DNA from 2 places in the Stutzerimonas sp. VN223-3 genome. Region 1 is predicted to be linked to the other one. Evidence: riboswitches for the same ligand, from Rfam matches in the RefSeq annotation. Region 1 holds a riboswitch; the other holds the start of a gene.

The links. Region 1 has a riboswitch for cobalamin ahead of D7241_RS14445 (TonB-dependent receptor domain-containing protein). Riboswitches for the same ligand answer to the same signal wherever they lie in the genome.
Region 2: it holds a riboswitch for cobalamin, as region 1 does, so the genes downstream of both, btuB (TonB-dependent vitamin B12 receptor) here and D7241_RS14445 (TonB-dependent receptor domain-containing protein) in region 1, are expected to answer to the same signal.

Annotation. Positions count from the first base shown of each region.
Region 1 covers NZ_RBEC01000002.1:1,253,999-1,258,872, forward strand. The annotation lists gene D7241_RS14435 (hypothetical protein) at 1-288, shown strand, start outside; gene D7241_RS14440 (cobalamin-binding protein) at 285-1,088, shown strand; gene D7241_RS14445 (TonB-dependent receptor domain-containing protein) at 1,112-3,001, opposite strand; cobalamin riboswitch at 3,101-3,316, opposite strand; gene dxs (1-deoxy-D-xylulose-5-phosphate synthase) at 3,652-4,874, opposite strand, start outside.
Region 2 covers NZ_RBEC01000003.1:226,284-231,157, reverse strand. The annotation lists gene D7241_RS16910 (hypothetical protein) at 40-357, shown strand; gene D7241_RS16905 (metallophosphoesterase family protein) at 453-1,256, opposite strand; cobalamin riboswitch at 1,422-1,641, shown strand; gene btuB (TonB-dependent vitamin B12 receptor) at 1,754-3,619, shown strand; gene D7241_RS16895 (hypothetical protein) at 3,643-4,218, shown strand; gene cobO (cob(I)yrinic acid a,c-diamide adenosyltransferase) at 4,218-4,820, shown strand.

The sequences.
Region 1 (4,874 bases):
CCCCTGTTCGTAATCGGCCTCGCCACGCTGTTTTTCAATTTGCCCCGTTTTACCGCCTACAAGCATGCGTTGATCGCTACTGAGAAGGCGCTGAGCAGCGATGCCGAGCCCGCGGCTTGGGCCGCATTGCGTGCCATCCGGCTACGCGCCTTGCGGGTCGCGGCTTTGCCGGCCTGGCTGGCCGCGATCGGCGCGCCACTCGGACTCGAACCTGTCGCCCAGTTGCTGCTGGTCTGTGGCAGCCTCGCATTACTGGTGCTCTATCGCGTTCCGCGTCAGTTGCAATGACGCGCGCGCTGCTGCTGTTCGTTGCGTTGCTGATTTCGCCTTTGCTGACAGCGGCGGAGCGGGTTGTCAGCCTGGCACCTTCTCTTAGCGAAATCATGTTGGAGCTGGACGCAGCCGATCTGTTGGTCGGCGTGCTCGACGGTGGGCATCGACCGACAGCGCTGACCGGAGTGCCTTCGGTAGGGCGGATCGGTCAGCTGGAAATGGAAAGCCTTCTCGCGCTGCAACCCACCTTGGTACTGCTCTGGCCCGACAGCATCAGCCGCGCGCAACGCGACCAGCTCACGCAGTTCGACATTCCGGTGCTCGTTGCGCAACCGACCTCGCTCGAGCAATTGGCTGGGCAGTTCGCGCTGATCGGCGAGCGGGTTGGACGGGCCGAGCAGGGCCGCAAATTACAGAAGCAGTTCGCCGAGGGCCTGGATCAACTGCGCCAGCGCTATCACCGCGAGCAGCCGCTGGCGGTGTTCTATCAAATCTGGAATCGCCCGCTGTATACAGTCGGCGGGCGGCAAATCATCAGTGACGCTATCGAAGTCTGCGGCGGCCGCAATGTGTTCGCCGATCTTCGTCTGCCGGCGCCGCAGGTCAGCATCGAGTCGGTGCTTTCGCGCAATCCGGACGTGATCTTCGCTGGAAGCGGCGCGCAGTTATCCGAATGGACGGACTGGCCGCAGCTTGCAGCGGTACGAAAGGGCCAGCTGTGGGAAGTGCCTGACAAGGGACTGGAGCGGCCGAGCTTCCAGATGCTCAAGGCGATTGAAAAGCTCTGCGAGGTGATGGCGCAGGCACGACCCTGAAGGGGTGCCTGCGCTGGCTACGCTTAGAGCGATGGGGTCCAGGTTACTGCGAACAAAGCCGTGCGGCCTTCGGTGTTGTAACCCAGGCCATTGGAGTAGGTCGCTTCCACGTAGTCCTTGTCGAACAGATTGTTCAGCTTGGCTTCCAGGCTGACCTCACGGCTCGCCTGCCAGCTGCCACGCAGACCAACCAGACCATAGCCACCCAGTTCGATGGTGTTGGCTGCATCATCGTAGCGCCCACTGACAGCGCGCCAGTTGGCGCCAATTGTGAAGTCTCCGAACTGGCGATCCAGATCCAGACTGAGCGTGCGCTTGGCGCGGCGCGGCAGGATATTGCCGCTGTCGCGGTCGCGCGGATCGATCAGGCCGAGCGCAAGGTCGGTTTGCCAGCCAAACAGTTGCTGCCTGAGCGCGGCCTCGAACCCGTTGATGCGGGCCGTCTGAACGTTGTAGGGCAGCCAGCCGGTACTGGCGTCCGAGACGATGGCGTCTTCGATGTCGGTACGGTAGATCGACAGTTCCAGCGAGCCGCTATCGCTATAGCGGTTGCGCCATTGCAATTCATAGCTTCGGGAATGCTCAGGCGAAAGGTCTGGATTCGCACTGGAAAAACAGGTGCCGAAATAGCACGCATCGGGATAGTAGAGATCGTTGAACGTCGGGGCGCGGAAGCCTTCGCTATAAGAGACGATCAGATCGTTGCGTGGGTCCAGAGGTACGGTCAGGGCGGCATTCCAGCTGTTCTCGCTGCCGTACTGCTGGTTCTTGTCATGCCGCAGCCCTAGTTCGGTAGAAAATGCGGAGCTGTTGTAACGGTGCTGGATAAATCCGGCGTGGTTCCAGCGCGACTCTTCGACAAAATCGATGGTGCTATGCAGGCGGTCTTCATACCAATCGGCGCCGAGGAGGAGCTGATGATCGTCGTTGAGGGTCAGCGTGTTGACCCAACTGGCCGAGTCCCGATAAGTGCCGAAGCTGTAGAACATGTCCTCAGTGGCACCTGATAGCTCATTGCCGGTGTCGCGCTTGTCTTCGCTATGACCTGCCTCGAAGCGGCTGCTCCAATAGTCGTTGATCCGCAGGTCGACGAAACCGGACAGCGTGCTGAGTTGAAACTCGGTTGTGGGTCGGGAGGGACCAAAGACGTCGTCATATTCGATTTGGCCGCGCTGGTCGAGCGCGCTTACCCCGGCCTCCAGAGTTTCGTTGAAACGATGCGCCAGGTTCACGCTGAGAGAGCGGTTGCGATAGGCATCGTCGTCACGGTTCAGACTGTCACCGTGACGTGTCGCGTCGATGCCGTCGGTTTCGTTCAGCGAGGCACCGACGTTGAAGCGGGTCTGGCCGTTGCCTCCGGACAACCCCAGGTTGCGTTCGAAGGTGGAATGGCTACCCGCGCCGAGGCGCATATAAGGGTTGAGCCCCGCACCGTTCCCTTGCCGAGTAAAAATCTGTACCACGCCGCCAATCGCGTCGGAGCCATACAGCGCGGAACGCGCACCGCGCACGACTTCCACCCGTTCGATCTGGTCGGGGCTGAGAAACTCGAGGCTGCTGGTGCCGCTGGACGCTGCGGCGATGCGTTGGCCATCGACCAGAATCAGCGTCTGCCCGCTGGCAGTGCCGCGAACGAACAGACTGGTAAGGCTCCCTGCACCTCCGGTGCGTACGACGTTGACGCCGGGTACACGCTCGAGCAGCTCGGCCACGCTGCGTACCTGCAAGCGATCTATGTCGGCGCGGTTGAATACGGTCGTTGCAGCCGCCGCCTGCGTTCGCAGTTGCGGTACACGGTTGGCGGACACAACGGTATCGCTGAGCTTCAGCGCCTCTTCGCGGCTCGGCGTCTGGGCGAATGCCGGAACGCCGGGCAGCAGTGCCACAGCCAAAGCAAGACGGGTCAGTTTCATCAGAATCAATCCTCAAAAGTTCATCGCTTTTGAGGAGGGCAGGAACAAGCGAGGGGCGTAATGACAGGCGACCGCGCTTGACGGTGCTGCCCTCCGCAACACCAGTCGAATCCGTCAGGCCGGTCTCCGGGCTTTCGACGCGCACCGCGCTCGCCTTCCCGTGTCTGGGCACAGTGGCGGTTGAGCGGGCGGTGATCCGTGGATCACGGTCGATTACCGTTGCGGGGGCAGCGCCGGCCTTGCTCGTTCGAGCGCACCGGCTTCCCGTTTAATGCGGACCTTGCGGTCGTGCACACCTGGGCGGATAGGAAAAACGCGCGAACCTTACGGCCTGGACGAGGGAAAGACAAGCGGCAGAATGGGGTGCCTCAGAGTAAGGCATTGATGGTCAGAGCAGACCGTTTGGGTCTGGATGCGGCTTTCGGCGCTAGCGGATTGGTGAGCGTAGGGTGGGCTTCAGCCCACCGAATCGAGGTGCGGTTGCGTTCACTATTGAACGAGCGCGGCAGTTCAATCAGATGCCCGCCACATAGGGTTGTCAAAGCATTGGTGGGCTGAAGCCCACCCTACACAAACCCTTTACCTACCGAGCATAGTAAAGGCGAGCAACCCGCTTCGCAGCCATCCGTGGCGACGTGATGGCTCTGAGGCTACGCGCCCAAAGCCGCCAGGCGTGCGCGTATCGATGCCTCGATACCCGCGGCGTCCAGCCCGCACTCCGCGAGCATCTCGCTGGGCTTGGCGTGCTCGACGTAGTAATCCGGCAGGCCCAAATGGAGGATCGGCGTCTGCGAATTCTCGGCAGCGAGAAATTCGCTCACAGCACTGCCGGCACCGCCCATGATGCTGTTTTCCTCGACGGTCACCAGCAGTTCATGAGAGTCGGCCAACTGGCGCACAAGCGCCTCGTCCAATGGTTTGACGAAGCGCATGTCGACTACCGTTGCATCGAGGCTTTCGCCGACCTGCAAGGCTTCGGGCAGTTGTACGCCGAAGACCAGCAGCGCAACCCGACGGCCGCCGCCGTTGCTGCCTTCGCGGCGCACGACGCCCTTGCCGATTTCCAGCGGTTCGAGGCCGGGCTCGATCGTCGCGTTTGGGCCTGTACCACGCGGATAGCGCACCGCTGCAGGGCCTTCGAAATGGTAGCCAGTGGTGAGCATTCGGCGCATCTCGTTCTCGTCGCTGGGCGTCATGATCAGCATGCCGGGGACGCAGCGCAGATAGGTCAGGTCGAAGCTGCCAGCGTGGGTCGGGCCGTCTTCGCCGACCAAGCCGGCGCGGTCGATGGCGAACAGCACGTCCAGGTTCTGCACGGCGACGTCATGGATCAGTTGGTCGTAGGCACGCTGCAGGAACGTCGAATAGATCGCTACCACCGGTTTGGCGCCTTCACAGGCCATGCCGGCCGCCAATGTCACGGCGTGCTGCTCGGCGATGGCGACATCGAAGTAGCGATCCGGGTAGCGCTCGCTGAAGTCGACCAGGTCGGAGCCTTCCTTCATGGCCGGAGTAATGCCTGCCAAGCGCGGATCGGCGGCGGCCATGTCGCATAACCATTGGCCGAAGACGTTGGAGTATTTCGGGCCGCTGGGCTTTTTAGGGGCCGCTGGAGCACCGACGGGGTCCAGCTTGCTGATCGCATGCCAGGTAATCGGATCGACTTCCGCCGGAGCGAAGCCTTTGCCTTTCTTGGTCACCACATGCAGGAACTGCGGCCCAGCGAGGTCGCGCATGTTGCGCAGCGTGGCGATCAGCGTCGGCAGATCGTGGCCATCGATGGGGCCGATGTAGTTCCAGCCAAGCTCTTCGAAAAGGGTGCCGGGAACCAGCATGCCCTTGGCGTACTCCTCGGTACGGCGGGCGATCTCCC
Region 2 (4,874 bases), on a different contig from region 1:
CGCCGCGCCCAGGTTTCGACGATCAAAAGGCAGCTGAGCATGCCAATCCTCCGCCTGCCGGACCAACCCGAGGCGTGCGAGCTTTGTCGCCGCCAGGCACCCTTGACGCGCCATCATCTGATCCCCAAGGCGCTGCACGGCAAAACCTACGTGCGCAAGCGCTTTCCCCGTGATGAGCGCATCACGGCCACCTTGTGGGTATGCCGGGCCTGCCACAACCAGATTCATCGGCTCTTCACGGAGAAAGAGTTGGCGCTTGTTTACAACAGCCGAGAGGCGTTGCTCGCCGATCCGCGCTTGTGTGCGTTCGTCGACTGGCTGGCAACCAAGCCAGCCGGGTTTACTCCGAGACACTAGTTCGACACCAGCTTTCCGGTGCGCCTGCGACTATGAATTGATCCTGTTGGCTTTATGTCCGTAGCGCATTAGTACGGCTAAGAGACTTCGCCGTTCTACCAATGCAGGTTGAAGTGCGAGCCCAGCACGAAGCGATCATCCAGCAGGTCCCAGCGTTCGACGCAGGCTTTCTTGTCTGCGCCGGGATGCAGCTTGAGGCGGTTGAACGAATTCGGCGAGGTGCCGCGGACGCGCGATGACAGCGTAGTGCCCGCCTGGATCATCCAGATTTCCCGCGACAGACCGGTGTACTGCTTGGTCAATGGCAACACGTAGGGCAGATGAATATGACCTCCCATCACCAGATCGAGCCCTTCATCTGCCCAGCAGTGCAACGCTGCATCGGCGCCATGTTGCAGATTGCTCAGATCACTTAGCACCATCGCCCCGAAGGGCTGATGCGCCACCACAATACGCACCTTGTTTGGGTCGCTCTGCTTCAAACGTTGTGCTACCGCCTGCACCTGCTCGGCGGTTACCAATCCGTCTTTGTGCCGCCGCGGGTGGGTGGTATTGAGCCCAATCACGAGCATTTCGTCGTTTTCGAAGGTCGGTTCCAGATCATGGCCAAAGTGCTGGCGGTAGTTGCGATAGGGCATTAAAAAGCGTGCGAAAACGTTGTACAGCGGAATGTCGTGGTTGCCTGGGATGACCAGCGTTTCTGGTATGCCATGACCTTTCAGCCGTTGGACGAATGCCTGGGCAGCCGCAAATTGCCCAGCTCTGGCGCGTTGTGTGATGTCCCCAGAAAAGATCAACAGGTCGGCGCCATGCTCGCGCACATGGTCTTCCATGGCTTGCACCACTGCCGGTTGCTCAGTGCCGAAGTGGGTGTCGGAGATCTGCACGATGGTCGTCATTGGCTGGCGTCTTCTCGTTAGGGATGGCCGGGTGCGAGTGGCGCATTGTTGCATTCGAAGCCGATCAGCGCTTAGCGTTCCGGTGAATTGCTGGCGAATTGCACCCAAGGGCGCCGATACACCATGCAGCGCTGCTTCCAGTTGCGCTGCGCAGGGCCTTGGACTAACCTCCGCGCTGCTTCAGGTACCCCTGGCGAAAAGCCAGTTGGGTGAAACAGGGAAGCCGGTCATTCTCACGAAGATTCCGGCGCTGCCCCCGCAACGGTAGGCGAGATAAGAAACCGCTCAAAGCCACTGTGCCATAGGCATGGGAAGGCGCGGTTTCGGGATGCTGCAAGGCAACCGCTCGCAAGCCCGGAGACCGGCCTGTCGCATTCCACGGCAGTGCGGCGGGCGCTGATTGGGGTGCGGCTGCTTGCACCTGCGCTCCTTTCGAATTCTCCGTCTGCCTTATCGACATATGTCGTGCGGCGGGCACGACGGAGAATCTTCATCCAATGCGCAAATCCCTTCCCCTGGCCGTGGTTCTGCTGGGCCTTCCTTCCTGTGTTCTGGCCAATCACGGCGATGCCTTGCTGCTGGGCCAGCAGGTGATTACTGCCAGCCGGACCGGCCATTCGCCGGTCTCCATTGCTTCCAGTAACCTGATTACCCGAGACGAGATCGAACGCCAGCAGGCCGGCAGCGTGCCGGAGTTGCTGCAGCGTTTGGCCGGGGTCAGCGTCACCAGCAATGGCGGGCGCGGCAAGAGCACCTCGGTGTCCATTCGCGGTACCAGCGACAAGCACGTGCTGGTGCTGATTGACGGCGTCCGGGTCGGTTCGGCCACCTCCGGCAGTGCTGCGCTGCAGAGCATCCCGGTGGAACAGATCGAGCGGATCGAGATCGTCCGTGGGCCGCGCTCCAGTTTGTACGGCTCGGAAGCGATGGGCGGGGTGATCCAGATCTTCACCCGCCGCGGCGGCGCCGATGGCTTCAAGCCTTACTTCTCGGCGGGCGCGGGATCACGCTCCAGCTACAGCGGATCGGCCGGCGTCGCAGGCAGCCAGGGCAATGGCTGGTTCAACCTCGGGGTAGCCAGCGAGTCCACCGACGGCATCAACGCCCGCGCCTACCGTAGCAGCGCGCCCAATGCCTACGAGCCGGATGCCGACGGCTACCGCGAGCTGTCCGGACTGCTGCGCGCCGGTTATCGCTTCGACAATGGTCTGGAGCTGGACGGCAGCTGGCTGCAGAGCGAGAACCACAGCGATTTCGACACCCGTTCGACCAGCGGCGCCACCGGTCGCGATGCCTACAGCGACGGCTCTCTGCAGGCGATCAGCGGCCGTGCGCGCTTCTCGCCGTTGGCCTTTTGGGACATCACCCTGCAGGCGGGGCACAGCGAGGACCTGGGAGACAACTTCCAGGACGACGACTTCTATTCACGCTTCGACACCCACCGCGACAGCCTGAGCTGGCAGAATGACCTGCGTTTCAGCGAGGCGCAGGTGCTAAGCCTCGGCATGGACTACCAGACCGATCGAATCGACAGCAGCGATGACTATGCCGAGGACAGCCGCTACAACAAGGGCTACTTCGTCCAGTATCAGGCCGCCTTCGGTCGTCACGGCGTGCAGGCTGGCCTACGCCGCGACGACGATGAGTTCTTCGGTTCGCACGACACCGGCAGCCTGGGCTACAGCTTCGAATTGAGCGATGCGCTGACGCTGACCGCCGCCTACGGTACCGCCTACCGGGCTCCGACCTTCAACGACCTGTACTACCCGGCCGGCGCCTTTACCGCCGGCAACCCGGACGTCCAACCGGAAGAGTCGGAAAGCTACGAGATCGGCATTCGAGGTAGCCACGGCTGGGGCGATTGGAGCGTCAACGCCTATGAAAACCAGATCGAGGATCTGATCGTCTGGGCTGGGACCAGCCCCATGCGCCCGGAAAATGTCGACGTGGCGCGCATTCGCGGCATTGAAACCACCGTTGCCACCGTGCTGGCCGGCTGGGATGTGAACGCCAATCTGACCTTCATGGACCCACAGGACCGCAGCAAGGCCAACCACGGGCATCTGCTGCAACGCCGCGCCAAGCGTCAGTTCAACCTGGACCTGGATCGCCAGTTCGGCGCCATAGGCCTGGGTGCCTCGCTGTACGCGGTGAGCGAGCGTTTCGACAAGGCGAGCAACACTGAAGAGTCCCGCATGCCCGGCTACGCCTTGATGGACCTACGCAGCGAATACCGCGTCGACGAGGCCTGGCGCCTGCAGGTCAAGCTGGCGAACCTGTTCGACCGCGACTACGAAACCACCCAAACCTACGAACAGCCCGGTCGCGCGGTGTATTTCACCGTGCGCTACCAGGCTCTCTGACCGGCAACCCAAAGGAGAACCCCATGCACGTCCTGTCCACACGCGCCCAGTTGGCAATAGGCGCCGCGCTGATCCTGCTGATGGCCATGACACGTGGTCAACATTTCGCCAGCGTCGAGAATCTGCCCAGCGCCAGCTGGTCGATCTTCTTCCTGGCCGGCTTCTACCTGCGTTCGCGCTGGATGTTCGTGCTGCTGTTCGCCGTGGCATCCGCGCTGGACTTCGGCTCTCTCGCCAGCGGCAGCATCAGTGACTGGTGCTTGTCGCCGGCCTACTGGGCACTGGTGCCGGCCTACGGCAGCCTGTGGCTGGCGGGACGGTTGTTCGCCGGCTGGCAGCGCGACGATCTGCGCAGCCTGGCCGTGCTGGCGCTGACGCTGCTGGTCGCGGGTTTCGTCGCCTACCTGATCTCCGGCGGGGCATTCTACTTCTTCTCCAGCCGCTATCCGGAGCCGACGCTGGCCGGCTTCCTGCCGCGCATCGCCCAGTATGTGCCGCGTCACCTGAGCAACCTGGCGTTCTACGTCGGCACGGCGCTGGTGCTGCATGTCGGTATCGTCTCGGCGCTGCGCCTGATGCGCGCGCGGGAGGTGCATTGATGGACGACCGCGACGCACGACACAAGGCACGGATGCAGCGCAAGAAGGCGGTGGTCGATGCGAAGATCGCCGAGGCCCAGGACGAGTACGGCCTGCTGCTGGTGCACACCGGTAACGGCAAGGGCAAGAGCAGCTCGGCCTTCGGCATGGTCGCCCGCGCGCTGGGCCACGGCATCAAGGTCGGCGTGGTGCAATTCATCAAGGGCGCGGCCAGCACAGGGGAGGAAAACTTCTTCCGGCGTTTCCCCGACGAAGTGCGCTATCACGTGATGGGCGAAGGCTTCACCTGGGAAACCCAGGATCGCCAACGCGACATCGCCAAAGCTCGCGAAGCTTGGGCCGTCGCGGCCGAGTTGCTCGGCGATCCGGAGATTGGGCTGGTGGTGCTGGACGAGCTGAACATTGCGCTGAAGTACGGCTATCTGGAACTGGAGCCGGTATTGGCCGATATCGAGTCGCGACCCATGTTGCAGCACGTGGTAGTCACCGGTCGCGGCGCGCCGCCCGGGCTGATCGAGGCGGCGGATACCGTGACTGAAATGAGCCTGGTCAAGCATGCGTTCAAGGCAGGTGTGAAGGCCCAGAAGGGCGTGGAATTCTGATGTCTGCGATCCAGACATGCGTAGGGTGGATGACGCTTTTTTCATCCACCGTTG